One region of the Paraliobacillus sediminis genome, then DNA from elsewhere that is predicted to be linked to it. Evidence: a T-box and tRNA genes for the amino acid it is inferred to sense, from the RefSeq annotation. Region 1 holds a T-box; the other holds one or more tRNA genes.

Evidence for each region. A T-box is a leader RNA that pairs with one kind of tRNA and senses whether it is charged. The one in region 1 lies ahead of glyQ (glycine--tRNA ligase subunit alpha), so its partner is inferred to be a tRNA-Gly.
Region 2: it has a tRNA-Gly gene. The T-box ahead of glyQ (glycine--tRNA ligase subunit alpha) is inferred to sense a tRNA for this amino acid. The anticodon was not compared.

The regions. Positions count from the first base shown of each region.
Region 1 covers NZ_QJSI01000002.1:80,159-89,005, forward strand. The annotation lists gene era (GTPase Era) at 109-1,011, shown strand; gene D2K60_RS06345 (YqzL family protein) at 1,104-1,247, shown strand; gene recO (DNA repair protein RecO) at 1,320-2,075, shown strand; T-box leader at 2,134-2,308, shown strand; gene glyQ (glycine--tRNA ligase subunit alpha) at 2,400-3,293, shown strand; gene glyS (glycine--tRNA ligase subunit beta) at 3,280-5,373, shown strand; gene D2K60_RS06365 (pyruvate, water dikinase regulatory protein) at 5,390-6,199, shown strand; gene dnaG (DNA primase) at 6,643-8,460, shown strand; gene rpoD (RNA polymerase sigma factor RpoD) at 8,493-8,847, shown strand, end outside.
Region 2 covers NZ_QJSI01000004.1:65,944-74,790, forward strand. The annotation lists gene D2K60_RS19360 (metal ABC transporter ATP-binding protein) at 1-379, opposite strand, end outside; gene D2K60_RS19365 (metal ABC transporter solute-binding protein, Zn/Mn family) at 395-1,324, opposite strand; tRNA gene D2K60_RS19375 (tRNA-Gly) at 1,637-1,710, shown strand; gene D2K60_RS19380 (ABC-ATPase domain-containing protein) at 2,470-4,155, shown strand; gene queG (tRNA epoxyqueuosine(34) reductase QueG) at 4,189-5,334, shown strand; gene D2K60_RS19390 (amidase domain-containing protein) at 5,395-6,267, shown strand; gene D2K60_RS19395 (tRNA (cytidine(34)-2'-O)-methyltransferase) at 6,320-6,799, shown strand; gene D2K60_RS19400 (PrkA family serine protein kinase) at 6,933-8,828, shown strand.

The DNA of each region.
Region 1 (8,847 bases):
GCTGTTGATTTTTTATTAAATTAGAGCTTTTGTCGAAAATGTGAAATAAATTCAAATATATAGTAAAATAATTGTAGTAATATTTTTACGGACTAATGGAGGAACAACATGGAAAAAGCATATAAATCTGGTTTTATAACAATAGTAGGTCGGCCGAATGTTGGTAAATCAACATTTATGAATCGCGTTATTGGACAAAAGATCGCAATTATGAGTGACAAAGCACAAACAACTAGAAATACGATTCAAGGTGTTTTAACAGAGAAAGATGCGCAATTTGTATTTATAGATACACCAGGTATTCATAAGCCTAAGCATCGGCTTGGTGACTTTATGGTTAAGATTGCACAAAATACGCTAAATGAAGTTGATATTGTCTTATTTATGATTAATGCGGAGGAAGGTTTTGGAGCAGGAGAGAAGTATATTCTCGATCGTTTAGAAAATGTGGAAAGTCCAGTTTTTTTAATTATTAATAAAATTGATAAAGTACATCCGGATGAATTGTTTTCAATAATCGATAAATATAAGGACAAGTATGACTTTGCGGAGATCGTACCTATATCCGCATTAGAAGGTAATAATGTGGACCATATGCTGGGAGTGCTTAAAAGTTACTTACCTGAAGGACCACAATATTATCCAGAAGATCAAGTAACAGATCATCCGGAGAGATTTATTATTAGTGAGTTAATTCGGGAAAAAGCATTGCAACTAACACGTGAAGAGATTCCGCACTCAATCGCAGTAGTAATTGAGGATATTATAGAAAAAGATGATGAAAAACTACGTATACAAGCTGTAATCATCACGGAAAGAAGTACACAAAAAGGTATTATTATCGGTAAACAAGGCTCGATGTTAAAACAAATTGGTAAAAAGGCGAGAATAGATATTGAAACGTTATTAGGAACAAAAGTTTATCTAGAATTATGGGTAAAAGTTCAAAAGGATTGGCGAAATCGCCCGCAAAGCCTAAAGGAATACGGATTTAGTCAAGATGACTATTAATACATGGTAAATATTTTAACACATGCTTTAATTAGACTGGGCATTCTATTAGTAGGCACATATTTTATTACATTAGAAAGGCGGGGTTTCTTGTGGTCGACATATCTTGGAAAGTATTTAGTCAGACAGGAAACATTGAAACCTATTTATTAATGAAGGAATTGGAAACTGTCTATCATCAAAGTGGAACAGAACCTGATAATGAAGCAATACAAGAATATGATAATCTAATTTAGATTTATATTTTGTAAAGTGATTAACTTTAATGTAATTCGTAATTAATTTGCCTTAGGGGATTGGTGAATATAGTGTTTGAAAAAATAGAAGGTGTTATTTTACGGACACAAGACTATGGTGAAACACATAAGCTTGTTACCATATTTACAAAAGAAAAAGGCAGAGTAACCGCAATCGCCCGTGGTGCTAAAAAAACCAAAAGTAGAATGGCTGCGATAACGCAGCCATTTATTCTTGGGACATTTCTAATGCAGGGTGGTTCAGGGTTAGGAACACTCCAACAGGGAGAAGTTATTCTTTCATATAGGAAGATCAGAGAAGATATTATTAAAACAGCTTATGCAAGTTATATCGCTGAATTAACGAATAAGTTAATTGATGAAAAGATTGCCGATCCATTTATCTATAAACAGTTTGTTCTTAGCCTACAAGCTATAACGGAAGATAAAGATCCAGAGATCATAGCAATGATGTATGAATTAAAACTATACAAAAAGGCTGGTTTTGCTCCGATACTACAACAATGTGCACATTGTGGTCAAAAAAATGATACCTATCCCGCATTTTCTGTACAAGAAGGTGGCCTCATTTGTCAAAGATGTATAATGGTTGATATAGAGGCAATAACAATATCTAGTACAATTGTGAAATTACTACAAATGTTTTCGGTTGTTGATATAGAACGAATTGGAAATATTTCAGTTAAAACTGAAAACAAAAAATTAATGTACGCATTAATGGAAACCTATTATGATCAGTACGGTGGTTATTTTATTAAATCAAAAAAATTCTTGAAGCAATTAGATCTTTTTGCGGATACAGAATAAACCTAGTATAGTTGACAAAAAGCTGAAATTACATTATGATTTCATTATCAATTAGACAAGTTATGCTAAGATAGAGAGTAGTACTTTTATTATATCTGTAAAAGCGAGTCCAGGCCGGTGTAAGCTGGATATAGGTAATTGAAAGGAAGGCACTCTGGAGCATTGTAATAAAAAAGTGGCTATTTGAATTTAAATAGCAAATAGGGTGGAACCGCGGAAATCCCGTCCCTATGTCTCAATATTTTTGAGACATAGGGACGGGATTTTGCGTGTATTTTCAACGTATTCTGTATTTGAGAAATTAATGAGATGGAGGGTAAAATAATGAATGTGCAAGAAATGATTTTAACGTTACAAAAACACTGGTCAGATCAAAATTGTATTCTAATGCAAGCATACGATGTGGAGAAAGGTGCGGGTACAATGTCACCTATGACCTTACTAAGAAGCCTAGGTCCTGAACCTTGGAATGTAGCGTACGTAGAGCCTTCAAGACGTCCTGCAGATGGACGTTACGGACAAAATCCAAATAGACTTTATCAACATCACCAGTTTCAAGTAATTATGAAACCGTCACCTGATAATATTCAAGAACTGTACTTAGAATCACTTGAAAAGTTAGGGATAGATCCACTTAAACATGATATTCGTTTTGTGGAAGACAATTGGGAAAATCCGACACTTGGAGCTGCGGGTCTAGGTTGGGAAGTTTGGTTAGATGGTATGGAGATTACGCAATTTACTTATTTTCAGCAAATTGGTGGAATGGAAGCAAAACCAGTGGCTGTAGAAATTACATATGGTTTGGAACGCCTTGCATCATATATTCAAGATAAAGAGAATGTGTTTGACTTAGAATGGACTGATGGTGTGACAGTTGGAGATATTTTTTATCAACCAGAATTGGAACATTCAAAATATACCTTTGAAGAATCAAATACAGATATGTTGTTTGAACTATTTACAACATATGAACAAGAGGCAAAGCAAACAATGGAAAAGGGATTGGTTTTTCCAGCCTATGATTATGTATTGAAATGCTCACACACATTTAATTTACTAGATGCTAAAGGCGTAATTTCTGTAACGGAAAGAACAGGTTACATCGGACGTGTTCGGAATTTAGCTCGTGCTATTGCTAAACTTTATGTAGAAGAAAGAGAAAAATTAGGTTTTCCAATGTTAAAAAAGGAGGGAAAACAAAATGAAAACAACTAACATATTATTTGAGGTTGGTCTTGAAGAAATGCCAGCGCGTTTTTTAGATGCAACAGAAAAACAATTACAAGATAGTACCGCTAAATGGTTAGCTGCTATTCGATTACCTTATCAAAAAATCACAACATATGTAACACCAAGAAGATTAGCAGTTGTTATAGAACAACTTGCAACGAAACAAGCTGATATAGAAGAAGAGGCAAAAGGTCCAGCAAAAAAAATTGCTCTCGATCAAGAAGGTAACTGGTCAAAAGCGGCGGTCGGGTTCTCAAAAGGTCAAGGAAAAGATTTGGACGAAATTTATTTTAAAGATGTGAACGGAACAGAATATGCTTATGTTACAAAATTTACTGCGGGAAAAAGTGCAAATGCGTTGCTGCCAGATTTTAAAAATGTCATTTTGAATTTAACTTTTCCTAAAAACATGCGTTGGTCTACGGGTTCATTGCGATTTATTAGACCGATTCGTTGGTTAGTAGGTTTAAATGATCAAACGATTATACCGTTTGAAATTGCTGGTGTTTCTTCATCAAATTACTCATTCGGACACCGTTTCTTAGGATCTAAGTTTGAAATTAAGGACACGATGACATATGAAACGCAATTACGCGATCAATATGTAATTGCTAATACTGTAGAGCGTAAACAGATAATTGTCGACCAGATAGCTGATTTAGAAAAAGAACAAAAATGGACAATTCCATTGGATAAAGAATTACTAGAAGAGGTAAGTCATTTAGTTGAATATCCAACTGCATTTTTTGGATCATTCAGTGAAGATTTCTTAACAATTCCCAAAGAAGCATTAATTACTTCAATGAAAGAACATCAACGTTATTTTCCGGTATTAGACCATGAGGGCGAATTGTTACCACATTTTATTGCAGTTCGAAACGGAAATGATCAATATATTGATGTTGTGACAAAAGGAAATGAAAAAGTATTAAACGCTAGACTTTCTGACGCAATGTTCTTTTATCAAGAAGATCAAAAACAGTCAATTGAAAAAAACCTTAAAAAACTTGAGCGAATGGTCTTTCAAGAAAACTTAGGTACTATTGCAGATAAAGTGGGACGAGTTGTTAAGTTAGCTGAAAAAATTACCGATATATTAGAAGTTGATCAAATAACTAAAGAAAACACTTTGCGGGCTGCTAAAATAAGTAAATTTGATCTCGTAACAAATATGGTCAATGAATTTACGAAATTACAAGGAATTATGGGAGAAAAATACGCTACTATATTTGGTGAGAATAAGCGGGTTGCTAAAGCAATTAATGAACATTATATGCCAAGATTTGCAAATGATCACTTGCCATCTTCAACTGAAGGTGCGATTGTTAGTATTGCTGATAAATTAGACACTATAGTAGGTTGTATTTCGGTTGGTATCGTTCCAAGCGGTTCCCAAGACCCTTATGGACTAAGACGTCAAGCGATGGGTATCTTGCAAATTGCACAAGATCAAAAATGGTCCATTTCAATAGATGATTTTATTACAGTTACTGAAAAACTGTACGATACTTTAGAGATCAGAACGGTTTCAAAAGAAGACGCTGATAAAAACATAGCAGAGTTTTTCCGTGGCAGAGCAGCTTATATTTTAAAAGAGGCAGGAATTGAACAAGATATTGTAGAAGCTATTCTTATAAACAAAATAGGAAACATGATGTTTACGATTAAAAAGGCAAAATTATTAACAGTAAAAAGGCAGGAAGCTGAATTTAAATCAGATCAAGAAGCGTTTGTGCGTGTTATAAATTTAGCGAAAAAAGGTAAGGATACCGGCGTGAATTCAGATTTATTTGAAAATGAGCAAGAAAAGCACTTGTACAACGTGTATGAAAAAGTTAAAAGTAATTATCAAAACCAGATGGAATCATTTGAAGCTACTGACGCGATGGAAACCTTATTAGCTTTAACTGAACCGATTCATGACTTTTTTGATCATACAATGGTAATGACTGAAGATATAAAGTTAAAACAGAATCGTATCTCCTTGTTAAATAAAATTGCAGTATTAATACTTCAATTTGCCGATTTAAACCAAATTGAATGGAAACAGCAATTCACATCGTAATTATTTGGAGGGGAAAATGTTAAATAAGCAACTTATATATTTAGTATCTGATTCGGTTGGTGAGACTGCAGAGCAAGTTATAAAAGCAGCATTATCGCAATTTGTTGATGGCGAGAAGTATGAAATTGTAAGAATTCCATATATTGATAATATAACGAAACTTGAATTTGTTCTAAATAAAGCGGCTAGAGATCGAGCAATGATTGGATTTACTCTAATTAATCCAATCTTAAGACAATTTATTAAACAAACATCAATTGAATTGAACTTAGAATCAATTGATATTATAGGGCCCATGCTTGAAGCTATGGAACGTTTTTTTGAGGAGAAACCGAGACTAGAGCCTGGTTTAGTTCATAAATTAGATGAGGCTTATTTTAAAAGAATTGAAGCGATTGAATTTGCTGTAAAATACGATGATGGAAGAGATCCTAGAGGAATTGAACAAGCAGATATCGTACTAATTGGTGTATCTAGAACTTCAAAAACACCATTGTCACAATATTTAGCTCATAAAAGCTATAAAGTAGCGAATGTTCCGATTGTGCCAGAAGTAGAGCCTCCAAAAGAATTATTTGCAATACAATCAAGCAAATGTATTGGTTTGAAAATTAGTCCTCAGAAGTTAAATGATATAAGGAGAGAGCGATTAAAGTCACTTGGATTAGGGGAACAAGCTAGCTATGCAACCCATGAAAGGATTACTTATGAACTCGAGTATTTCCAGGCAATTATCGATCGAATTGGTTGTCCCGTTATTGAAGTATCGAATAAAGCCGTAGAAGAGACAGCAAATGTCATTATTCAATCTCAAACTAACTTATAAGTTGTTTGAGATTGAATCCTTGTGAAAGTATGCAACGAATTAATATACATAAAGGGAAATAACGTAAATGATGATTATAATTATATGTTTTATGCAATAATATAATCAAATAAATAGTATTTTTATTGTATGTGTATTATAATAAATGTTTGCGAAAAAAATATGGGTGTGAAATCCTCTATTTTATTACTTATTGATGCAAATAAAGAAGGAATTTAATTATTTTTGTAGAACATAAACAAATAGTCTCTTTCTTAAATAGTATAAGGCAGTCCAATGCTACGGAAAAGAGATTATGATTAAGTATGCATCATAAGTTTATTCCCCTTGAATTAGAGGTATTATAATAAAAAGTAATAAATTTAGTGATTTTTATTAAAAACATGTCGAATGTTGCAGGATTTTTACGTTTTTTATAGAATTAATAGATGATGGTGATGTATATGTCAGGTCAAATTCCTGAGGAAACAATCGATGAAATAAAAAAAGCCAATGATATTGTGGATGTAATTGGTGAGTATGTATCGCTAAAAAAACAAGGAAAAAACTTTTTTGGTTTATGTCCATTTCATGGGGAAAGCACACCTTCTTTTTCAGTCACACAAGATAAGCAGATTTTTCATTGTTTTGGATGTGGCAAAGGAGGAAATGTTTTAACTTTCGTTATGGAAATAGAAGGATTTTCATTCTATCAAGCACTTCAACAACTAGCAGGAAAAAGTGGTCATGCGTTACCTGAAAATAGTGAGCAACAATCAGATCAAGGAAATAACCAAGAAGACCAAGCTAGTTTGAAAGCATATGAATGGCTCGCTAAATTATACCATCATTTATTACGACATACAAAAGAAGGTAAACAAGGTTATCGTTATTTACAAGAACGCGGGTTTACTGATGAAGTAATCGACACCTTTCAACTTGGTTATTCCCCACAATCACGTGAGGTTATTGTTCAATTTTTAGAAAAGAAAGGGTTTCATCCACAGCAGATGGTTAAAGCTGGTGTATTAACAGCTAATGATGAAAACCAAGTCAGTGATCGTTTTAGAGGAAGAGTTACATTTCCAATTCGTAATCATTTAGGTAAAAGCATAGGGTTCGGTGGAAGAACCATTACTGAACAAGAACCTAAATATTTAAATAGTCCAGAGTCTTCACTTTTTCAAAAAGGTAAACTGCTTTACAACTTTGATTTGGCAAGAAGTGCTATTCGTAAACAAGGACAAGCAGTTTTATTTGAAGGATATATGGATGTAATTGCAGCGCATCAAGCCGGGATATTAAATGGAGTAGCTACCTTAGGTACGTCGATAACAGAGCAACAAGCAAGGCTGTTAAAAAGGTATGTTGAACTCGTTACTATTTGTTATGATGGTGACCGTGCTGGTATAGAAGCATCGTATAAAGCTGCTAAATTATTGCGACATATAGGATGCAATGTAAAGATCGCAAGTATTCCGAATGGTTTGGACCCAGATTCATTTATAAAAATGTATGGTGCTGAACGTTTTCAACAGGAGGTACTTGATGGAAGTAACACATATATGACATTTTTAATGGAGTATATGAAGAAAGATTTCAACCTTAACTTAGAAGGAGATCGCATTCAATATATTGAAAAAGTGATAGATGAAATAGCAACAATTAATCGTCCGATGGAACAAGAACATTATGCGAAGGAGATTGCTAAACAGTTTAGTTTATCACTTGATACAATATTAGATGAAATCCAGCAGCGCAGGAAAAAGTTAGGGATAAAGGATAACCGTAAGGCAACTAGCCATACTAAAAGCACAGAAATATATAAGCGGAAAAATAAATTACTTCCTGCTTTTCATAATGCAGAAAAACAATTGATTGCTTATATGCTATACGATTCTTCAATTGCTGAAAAAGTAAAAGAAGAATTAGGTGCTTCTTTTACTGTGGACTCACATAAAATTATTGTGACACATTTATATGCTTACTATGAAGAAGGTTACGCACCTGATATTAGTCATTTTATCGAAAAAATTATAGATCAGTCGACTAAAAATCATATTGTGGAAATTGCAATGGAACCAACGAATTCAGATATTAGTGATAAAGAAATTAATGATTATATCAGAATTATTCGTGCAGAACAAGAGGATAAGGTAACCATACGAGGTTTGAAAGAAGAACAAAAGAAAGCGGAAATACAACAAGACTTTGTTAAAGCAGCACATATTGGTATGGAGATTATGGAGATTCAAAAAAAACTTAAAAATGCTAGTCATTGATATAGTGAGTTAGTTTGAAAGGAGGGGAACTCATGGCGAATAATAAGCCATCACGTTCAAAAGAAAACGAAAATGAAATGACACTCGAGCAAGTGAAGGAACAGCTATTAGAAATGGGAAAGAAGCGCGGTGTGTTAGCCTATGAAGAGGTTGCAGAGCGTTTAGCCAATTTCGAATTAGAGTCAGAACAAATGGACGAATATTATGAGTATCTAAGTGAACAAGGAATAGAAATAATTGGTGAATCTGAAGAAGATCCTAGTATGAAGGAAATTTCAAAAGTAGAAGAATTTGATTTAAATGATTTGAGTGTCCCTTTAGGTATTAAGATTAATGATCCAGTACGTATGTACTTAAAAGAAATTGGTCGTGTGGACTTATTGTCAG
Region 2 (8,847 bases), on a different contig from region 1:
GCATGCCAACTTTATCTAGACAATTCCGTGCCCAGTCGATATCTTTCTTTTTCGCTCGTTTAAAGAAACCAATTTCTCGATAACTACCCATTAAGACAACATCAAGTGCATTAGTAGGGAAGTCCCAATCAACTTCACTTCGTTGTGGAACGTAGCCAATTAATTTCTTTTGCTGTGCATAAGGTTTCCCAAAAACCTGTATGTCACCTGTTTGCATCGGAACGAGACGTAATATCGCTTTAATTAATGTTGATTTCCCAGCTCCATTGGGACCGATAATACCTGTTAGTGATCCAACTGGTACATTAAAATCAACTTGATCAAGGGCGGGCTTTTTATCATACAAAACTTTTAAATTCTTTATTGTTAAAGCATTCATTTTCACATACCTCCTTTATTTTAGTGCATCGACAATCGTATCAACATTATGTTTAAACATTCCTATATACGTACCTTCTATCGTTCCAGCTTCACCCATTGCATCAGAATATAACTCTCCGCCAATGGAGACTTCATGCCCAGCTTCTTGCGCTCCTTCAACAACTGCATTAATCGAACGATCAGAGACGCTACTTTCAATGAACACACCTTTTACGTTTCTTTCAATTAGTAGATTAATAATTTGCTGGACATCATTGACACTATAATCAGATTCCGTACTTAAACCTTGTAAGCCAACAACTTCAAATCCATAAGCTTTGCCAAAATAATTAAAAGCATCATGAGCGGTAACTAAAACTCTACTTTCCTCAGGTATTTCCTCAAAACGTTCTTTTGCATAAGCATCTAATTCTGCTAGCTCTGCTAAATAATCAGCTGCGTTTTGACTGTATGTTTCCTCGTTTTCTGGATCTATAGCGATTAAATCATCACGTACCGCCTCTACACTATACGACCACGTCGATATGTCGAACCATACGTGAGGGTCAGTGATAGTGGGGCTTTCTGGATCACTTAATAATTTGTCTTCTGGAATATTTTCAGATACGGGTGTTGTTGTTTTGTCTTGTTCCATTTGTTCGAAGATTTCGCCCATCTGCCCTTCTAAATGAAGCCCGTTATAAAATATGATTTCAGCTTGATCTAATGTTTGGATGTCTCCTTGAACGGCACTGTATAAATGAGGATCAACACCAGGTCCCATAAGGCTTGTTACCTCTACATGTTCTCCACCAATATTTTCAACCGCATCTGCTATCTGTGCGATTGTTGTAACTACTTTTAATGGTTCCTCTGCTGTATTAACAGTTTCCTCATCTTGTGTAGCACATCCCAATAGACCGACTAACATGAACCCCATACTAATAATTAATTGTTTTTTCACTATAAATTCCTCCTTTTAAAATTAGCTTTGTATAAACGTTATGCGTTAAACTAAAAATGTTTCCCTAATGCAAATTATATTCTTTAAGGAAAGAATGTCAAGAGATAATGTGTGATTTTACATAAATTTAATCGTTTAAAGTTATTAGCCTATATACAGATACCTAACAATAATAGTTGTTTTACAAAGAAAATCGGCAAAATCTGCAAGAAGGGGTTGCATTCACAAAATTGGCTAGGTATAATAGAGAACATCAATTCAAATAGCGCCAGATTATCTGACAAAGAATTTGAAAATTGCCCAATTAAAAATGCGGGTGTAGTTTAGTGGTAAAACCTCAGCCTTCCAAGCTGATGTCGAGGGTTCAATTCCCTTCACCCGCTCCATACATATGTGTACAACGCAGTGTTTCGTTGATTTACAACGAAGTATTGCGTTTTTTTGATTGGTGCTACATTAGTGCCTCAACTTTTTCACCAAAAAAATAAGTGCTAATTGGTGACTGTTTTAAATTTGAAGTATATCTATTCTATTGCTTGACAGTCTTAAAAAAAGCCTACTTTCTAAAAGATTGTCGTTTATTACAAAACATGTATAAACTTCGATATAAACATTAATCTGACGAACTTGATATTAATTGCTAGTGAAACTTTCTTAGCCGCTACGTCAGCAAATGGATTCCCTTTCCGTGGGCAACAGCCTCAGCTAACTTGGTAAAGAAGAACGCTTTACCAAGTGGATCTTCGGCTTGTGCTGTTCCCACATTAGTGTCATCCATTTGCTTCCTTCGCTAGACAGACTTTAAATGTAGTAGGTTATTACTATCTGTTGACTCATAAAGTTATATTGTGGTTTTGACAATCAGTGAACGAGTTGAAAAATATCCAAAAAGGTCTGTTATCGTTGATATAGCGCCTCCCTCGATTAACACTACCAACTAGCGACGGAAAGCGTAGTGTATTTCCATAGCGAGTTAAGCCTGTACGTCATGATGATTATGATAGGGGTACTAAGTCAACTTCAACTTTGGATTTCGAGGCGGAAGTCGTGTTAGTAATATATAGTTAATTTGATGTATTGCTTGATACATGCTCAAGAAAGGTTGTATCCTAAGAAGGCACAATGTATGAGAAGGTGGTTTGAAAATGAAACAATTAGAAGAAAAGTTACAACAAATAGATGGTAAAGGTTATAAAGCATACAAATCGATTCATGGGAGATATTCATTTCATCGATTTGAATTGTGTGTGGACTATGTCCAAGGTGATCCATACGCCACTCCTTCAAAAGTCCGCATAATTATACCAACCGCTTACCGAAAAATAAGATCGGATTGGAAGGAAGATCGTAATCGAAAAATATATGTAGAAGATATGATAGCCCGCAGTGTAGCTAAGTCCATTGCTCAAAATACGTTAGATAATAGAAATTCAATCGTCATAGATGAACCAGGACAAGAAATTTTAGAGCGAACTGCTGTGGCACTTGACGGGGAACATGTAACGATCTGCTTAACTGTTAGCCTGCCAGCAAACGGACGTCGCATTAATGGAAAAGAAGCAAAATATCTTTTCTTTGAAATGATGCCTCGTGTTTTAGCTGGTTCGATTTTTACTATTAAAGATGAAGAGTTGGAAGAGGCAGTTAAACTCTCTGATCAACATCAAGCTATTCGAGCGGAAATGATGAAGAATAATTGGATATCGTTTGTTGCAGATGATGCAATCCTACCCCGAGAAAATGGAATAAGTAACCGCCCATTAATGAACGCTGTACCGTTTAAAAGTCCAGTTGCTAATCGTGTTAAAATCGAACTTCCACACCGGAAGGAAGCTATTTCTGGATTGGCGATATCCAAGGGGATTACACTTATTGTAGGTGGTGGTTATCATGGTAAAAGCACGCTACTACAAGCGATGGAGCGTGGTGTTTACCACCATATTAAAGGTGATGGACGTGAATATGTCCTAACTGATCCCGCGGCAGTAAAAGTTCGAGCTGAAGATGGTCGGAAAGTTAGTGGTGTGAATATCTCTGCTTTTATCAATCAGTTACCACATCAACAATATACAACGAAGTTCACGACAGATAATGCAAGTGGAAGTACCTCACAAGCAACGAACATTATGGAAGCTCTAGAAGCGGGAGCAAATACGCTGTTAATTGATGAAGATACGAGTGCAACAAATTTTATGATAAGAGATAGACGGATGCAAGAACTGGTTGCGAAAGAAAAAGAACCGATCACACCGTTTATAGATAAAGTTAAGCAGTTAAAAGATCAACTGGGCATATCCACTATATTCGTTATGGGAGGATCTGGTGATTATTTTGATGTAGCTGATCAGATAATAATGATGGACGAATATGTCCCAGAAAACGTAACAAAGGCAGCAAAAGAAATAGCCAGTAAGTATCCTGCAAATCGTATCGAAACAAACGAAACAGATTTTGGTGATGTATCAAGTCGCATTCTTTTACAAAGTAGCATAAAACCGTTTAAAGGGAAGAAATCGAAAGTACAAGCAAAAGGACTGTCAACAATAATTATCGGAGAAACTACGATTCAATTGGACTATCTTGAACAGCTTGTCGACAGTTCCCAAACGAGCATGATTGCTATGATTATCCGTTATTTGGATAAAAATCAAATTTTGAAAAATGAACTGACAATCGCCCACTTATTAGAAAAAATAGAAATGCAATTTGAAACAGAGGGTCTTGCGTCATTTGCCCCATATCCTAATAAACATCCAGGCGAACTAGCTAGACCACGTCGTTTTGAAATAGCAGCTGCGTTAAATAGAATGCGAACTGCAAAAGTTAAGTAGCTTTTATCAAGAATAAGGAAAGGAGGTAAACATATGGCTTATGAACAATTAAAAGCAGAAATCATTGCTTATAGTAAGGAAATAGGTATTGATAAGATAGGATTTGCTGCTGCGAATGAATTTTCGGAAATGAAATCCCGTTTGAAACTACAGCAAGAAGATGGCTATCAGTCTGGTTTTGAAAAGGGAACGATAGAAGAACGTACAGAGCCAGAACTTTTATTAGCTAATGCGCAATCAATAGTAGCGATTGCAGTGGCCTATCCGTCCCGATTAAAGAACCCGCCTAAAAGTAAAAAAGGGGATCGTCGTGGTAACTTTTGTCGTGCTTCATGGGGTGCAGATTATCATACAGTTCTAAATGAAAAATTAGATAAATTGAGTGCATTTATGGCGACAAAAATAACGGGATTTCAATTTCGATCAATGGTAGATACAGGTGAGTTATCAGATAGAGCTGTGGCAGAGCGAGCAGGTATTGGTTTTAGTGGAAAAAATTCAATGATTATTACCCCTGAATTCGGTTCTTATGTCTATCTAGGCGAGATGATAACTAATATTCCATTTCCTCCTGATCAACCAGTAGATGATAGCTGTGGTGCATGCACAAAATGTTTGGATGCCTGTCCAACTGGCGCACTAGTTGCACCGGGAAGGTTAAATGCACAAAATTGTATTGCTTTTGTTACACAAACGAAGGGATTCTTGCCTGATAAATATCGGGACTTGATGGGCAATCAACTATATGGTTTTGATACATGTCAGTTAGTTTGTCCAAAAAACAAGCAAGTGGATACCCATTTACATCCTGAACTAGAGCCTGATCCGGAGCTTGTTAAGCCTAAATTACTACCGTTGCTATCGATGTCAAATCGTGAATTCAAAGAGAAATTTGGTTCAATGGCAGGGAGTTGGAGAGGGAAAAAGCCAATTCAGCGTAATGCTATTATTGCATTAGCACATTATAAAGATGAATCGGCAGTAGATGAGCTAATACGTTTAATGAAAGAAGATCCACGACCAGTAATTCGTGGAACTGCCGCATGGGCAATTGGGAAAATTGGTGTACCATCGGGTTATGATGCCATTCGTTCCGCGCGATCAACCGAAGCGGATGAAGAAGTTTTAGAAGAAATGGAAAAAGGTTTAAGATTTGAGCAAACAAAAATGAATGTGTAAGCCTGAAGTTCATGCTCTTCTCACTAAGTTCATATAAATAGTGTAGAGGAGTTGATATAAATGCCATGGACAAAAAAACTGCAACACTATTGGCAAGAACAATTGGCTGTAGATCGTACTTCAGTAGCTGATAATTGGATCGCATCAAAGAAAAAGTTACATGAACAAAGAGGTAACAAAGTTCCACATGTGTTTGGGCAAGGGAAAATTATTAGAAGTAGAGCAATAAATCAAAAAGAAGTACAAATTGACTATTTGCTAAGTGTCACGTTATTAATAAAACAAGAAGCAAATTTTTATCAAGAAGAGGAACAATGTGAACATCACTGTTCCTTCTATAAAGGCACGTTAGTAGAAGATAAACCAATAAGTGTAGAATTGGATCCATCATTGGAAGTAGTTCAGTCAGTTGCAGAAGAACCGTTGTTAAAAGTAGGAGAAAAACGGTTTTCTTATGATCGTCGTGCAGCTGTTCAATATGCTGAACGGTGGTGGAACGATTATAATCCAGCATATAAAAAATTCGATGTAGATTGTACCAATTATGTTTCCCAATGCTTGCATGCTGGTGGTGCACCGATGAGAGGGTACGCTAATCGTTCCAACGGTTGGTGGTATCAAAATGAAAATTGGAGCTACAGCTGGGCGGTTGCCCACTCACTTCGGTGGTATTTAAGTGGCTCGTCGCATGGCTTAAAAGGAAAAACCATGGAAGAGGCAAATCAACTACTTCCAGGCGATGTCATTTGCTATGACTTTGAAGGTGATGGGAAATGGGATCATAACACGATTGTTGTTAGTAAAGATGAAAATGGTATGCCTTTAGTAAATGCCCATACAAACAACAGTAGGCATCGTTATTGGGATTATCAAGATTCATATGCATGGACACCAGAATGCAACTATAAGTTTTTTCGTATAGGTGAAGATTAAAGGCTTTTTATGCTATAATAAGCTAGTTATTATTGTTCTAGAGGTGAAAAAAATGGGCTTACATGTCGTATTATATCAACCAGAGATCCCTGCGAATACCGGAAATATTGCACGGACTTGTTTAGCAACAAATGCAACATTACATCTTATCCATCCATTAGGATTTTCAACGGATGATAAAATGCTTCGTCGTGCTGGGCTTGATTACTGGCAAGATGTTAAGATTATGTATCATGATTCAATAGAAGAATTGTATCAGAAGTTTCCAGTAAGTGAATTTTATTATATCGAGAATTTCGGTGAAAAGTATTATAGTGATTTTGATTTTAGTGACACAGAAAAAGAGCTTTTCTTTGTATTTGGTAGAGAAACAGATGGTATACCAAAGGCTTTGTTAGTAGGAAAAGAAGATCGTTGTCTACGAATTCATATGGCGCAAAATGACAAGGTTCGTTCACTGAACCTCTCTAATACCGCTGCGATAATTGTCTATGACGTTTTAAAACAGCAAGGTTTTCCAAATATGCATTAAAATAATAAGCACGATTCATTGGTGAAAGACTAATGAATCGTGCTTATTTTATGCTAGTAAACATTCATTTTCTTTAGGTACATGACATAGAATAGGAGTATCTAGTGAAAGGGATACTTAGGGAGGCATATGGATGGACATATTGCGTAGGGTAAAGGAATATCGCGAAGAACAGGAAAAATTAAGATGGGAAGGCACGTTGAAAGATTATTTAGAACTGCTAAAGGAACGACCATATTTGGCTCAATCTGCACATTCGCGGGTATATCAAATGATTAAGGATCAGGGAATAGAAGAAATAGATGGACACAAACAATATAATTTTTTTAAAGATCAAATTTTTGGTTTAGAAGAATCATTAGAACGGTTAATTGAAGAATACTTTCATCCAGCAGCAAAACGACTTGATGTGAAAAAGCGGATACTATTATTGATGGGTCCTGTTAGTGGTGGTAAATCAACGTTAGTTACCTTGTTAAAAAGAGGGCTAGAAGCATACACCTTTACAGATAAAGGCGCGGTTTATGCTATCAAAGGTTGTCCAATGCATGAAGATCCGCTGCATTTGCTTCCACATCACCTTCGCACTGAATTTGAACAAGATTATGGGATTAAAATAGAAGGTAATTTATCACCACTTAATGTGATGCGTTTAGAAGAAGAGTATGAAGGTCGGATTGAGGATGTTTTAGTAGAACGAATCTTCTTTTCAGAAGATAAACGTACAGGTATCGGTACGTTTAGTCCATCAGATCCTAAATCACAAGATATTGCAGATTTAACTGGTTCAATCGACTTCTCTACAATAGCAGAGTATGGTTCAGAGTCTGATCCGCGTGCTTACCGGTTTGATGGGGAATTAAATAAAGCAAACAGAGGCATGATGGAGTTTCAAGAGATGTTGAAGTCAGATGAAAAATTTCTGTGGCACTTATTATCTTTAACACAAGAAGGAAACTTTAAAGCGGGAAGGTTCGCATTAATTTCCGCTGATGAACTGATTGTTGCGCATACGAATGAATCAGAGTATCGCTCTTTTATTTCTAATAAAAAAAATGAAGCATTACACTCTCGGATGATCGTAATGCCAATCCCATATAATTTAAAAATGAGTAAGGAAGAACAAATTTATCAGAAAATGATTGAAGAAAGTGATATTAAAGAAGTGCATATAGCACCACATACTTTGAAGATTGCAGCGATGTTTACTATCCTAACGCGTTTAAAGGAGTCAGTAAAAGGTAGCGTTAGTTTACTTAAAAAGATGTATCTATATGATGGTCAAACTGTTGAAGGGTTTAGTGATTCAGATGTACCAGAGTTAAAGAAGGAATTTAATGATGAAGGAATGAGTGGAATTGATCCACGGTATGTAATTAATCGTATTTCATCTACTATTATAAAAAAAGAGATACATGCAATCAACGCCCTAGATGTGTTGCGTTCTTTAAAAGACGGTTTAGACGCACATGCATCTATTTCGAAAGAACAAAGGGAAAGTTATTTAAACTTTATTTCCGTTGCACGTAAAGAATATGATGAGTTAGCGAAAAAAGAGGTACAAAAAGCATTTGTATATTCATACGAAGAATCAGCTAAGACGCTTATGGATAACTATTTAGATAACGTGGAAGCCTTTTGTAATAAATCAAAACTTGAAGATCCATTGACTGGTGAAGAAATGCAACCAGATGAAAAGCTAATGCGATCAATAGAAGAACAGATTGGTATCTCTGAAAATGCAAAAAAAGCATTTCGTGAGGAGATCCTAATTCGTATTTCAGCTTATGCGAGAAAAGGGAAAAAATTTGATTATCAATCACATGAGCGCTTACGTGAAGCGATTCAGAAAAAACTATTTGCAGATCTAAAAGACGTCGTGAAAATTACAACATCATCGAAAACACCAGATGAGCAACAATTGAAAAAAATGAACGAAGTTGTTGCCACATTGATTGATGAATATGGATATAATTCAACATCTGCTAATGATTTGTTGCGTTATGTTGGAAGTCTGTTAAATCGTTAATCCTCCATTTGGGGGATTT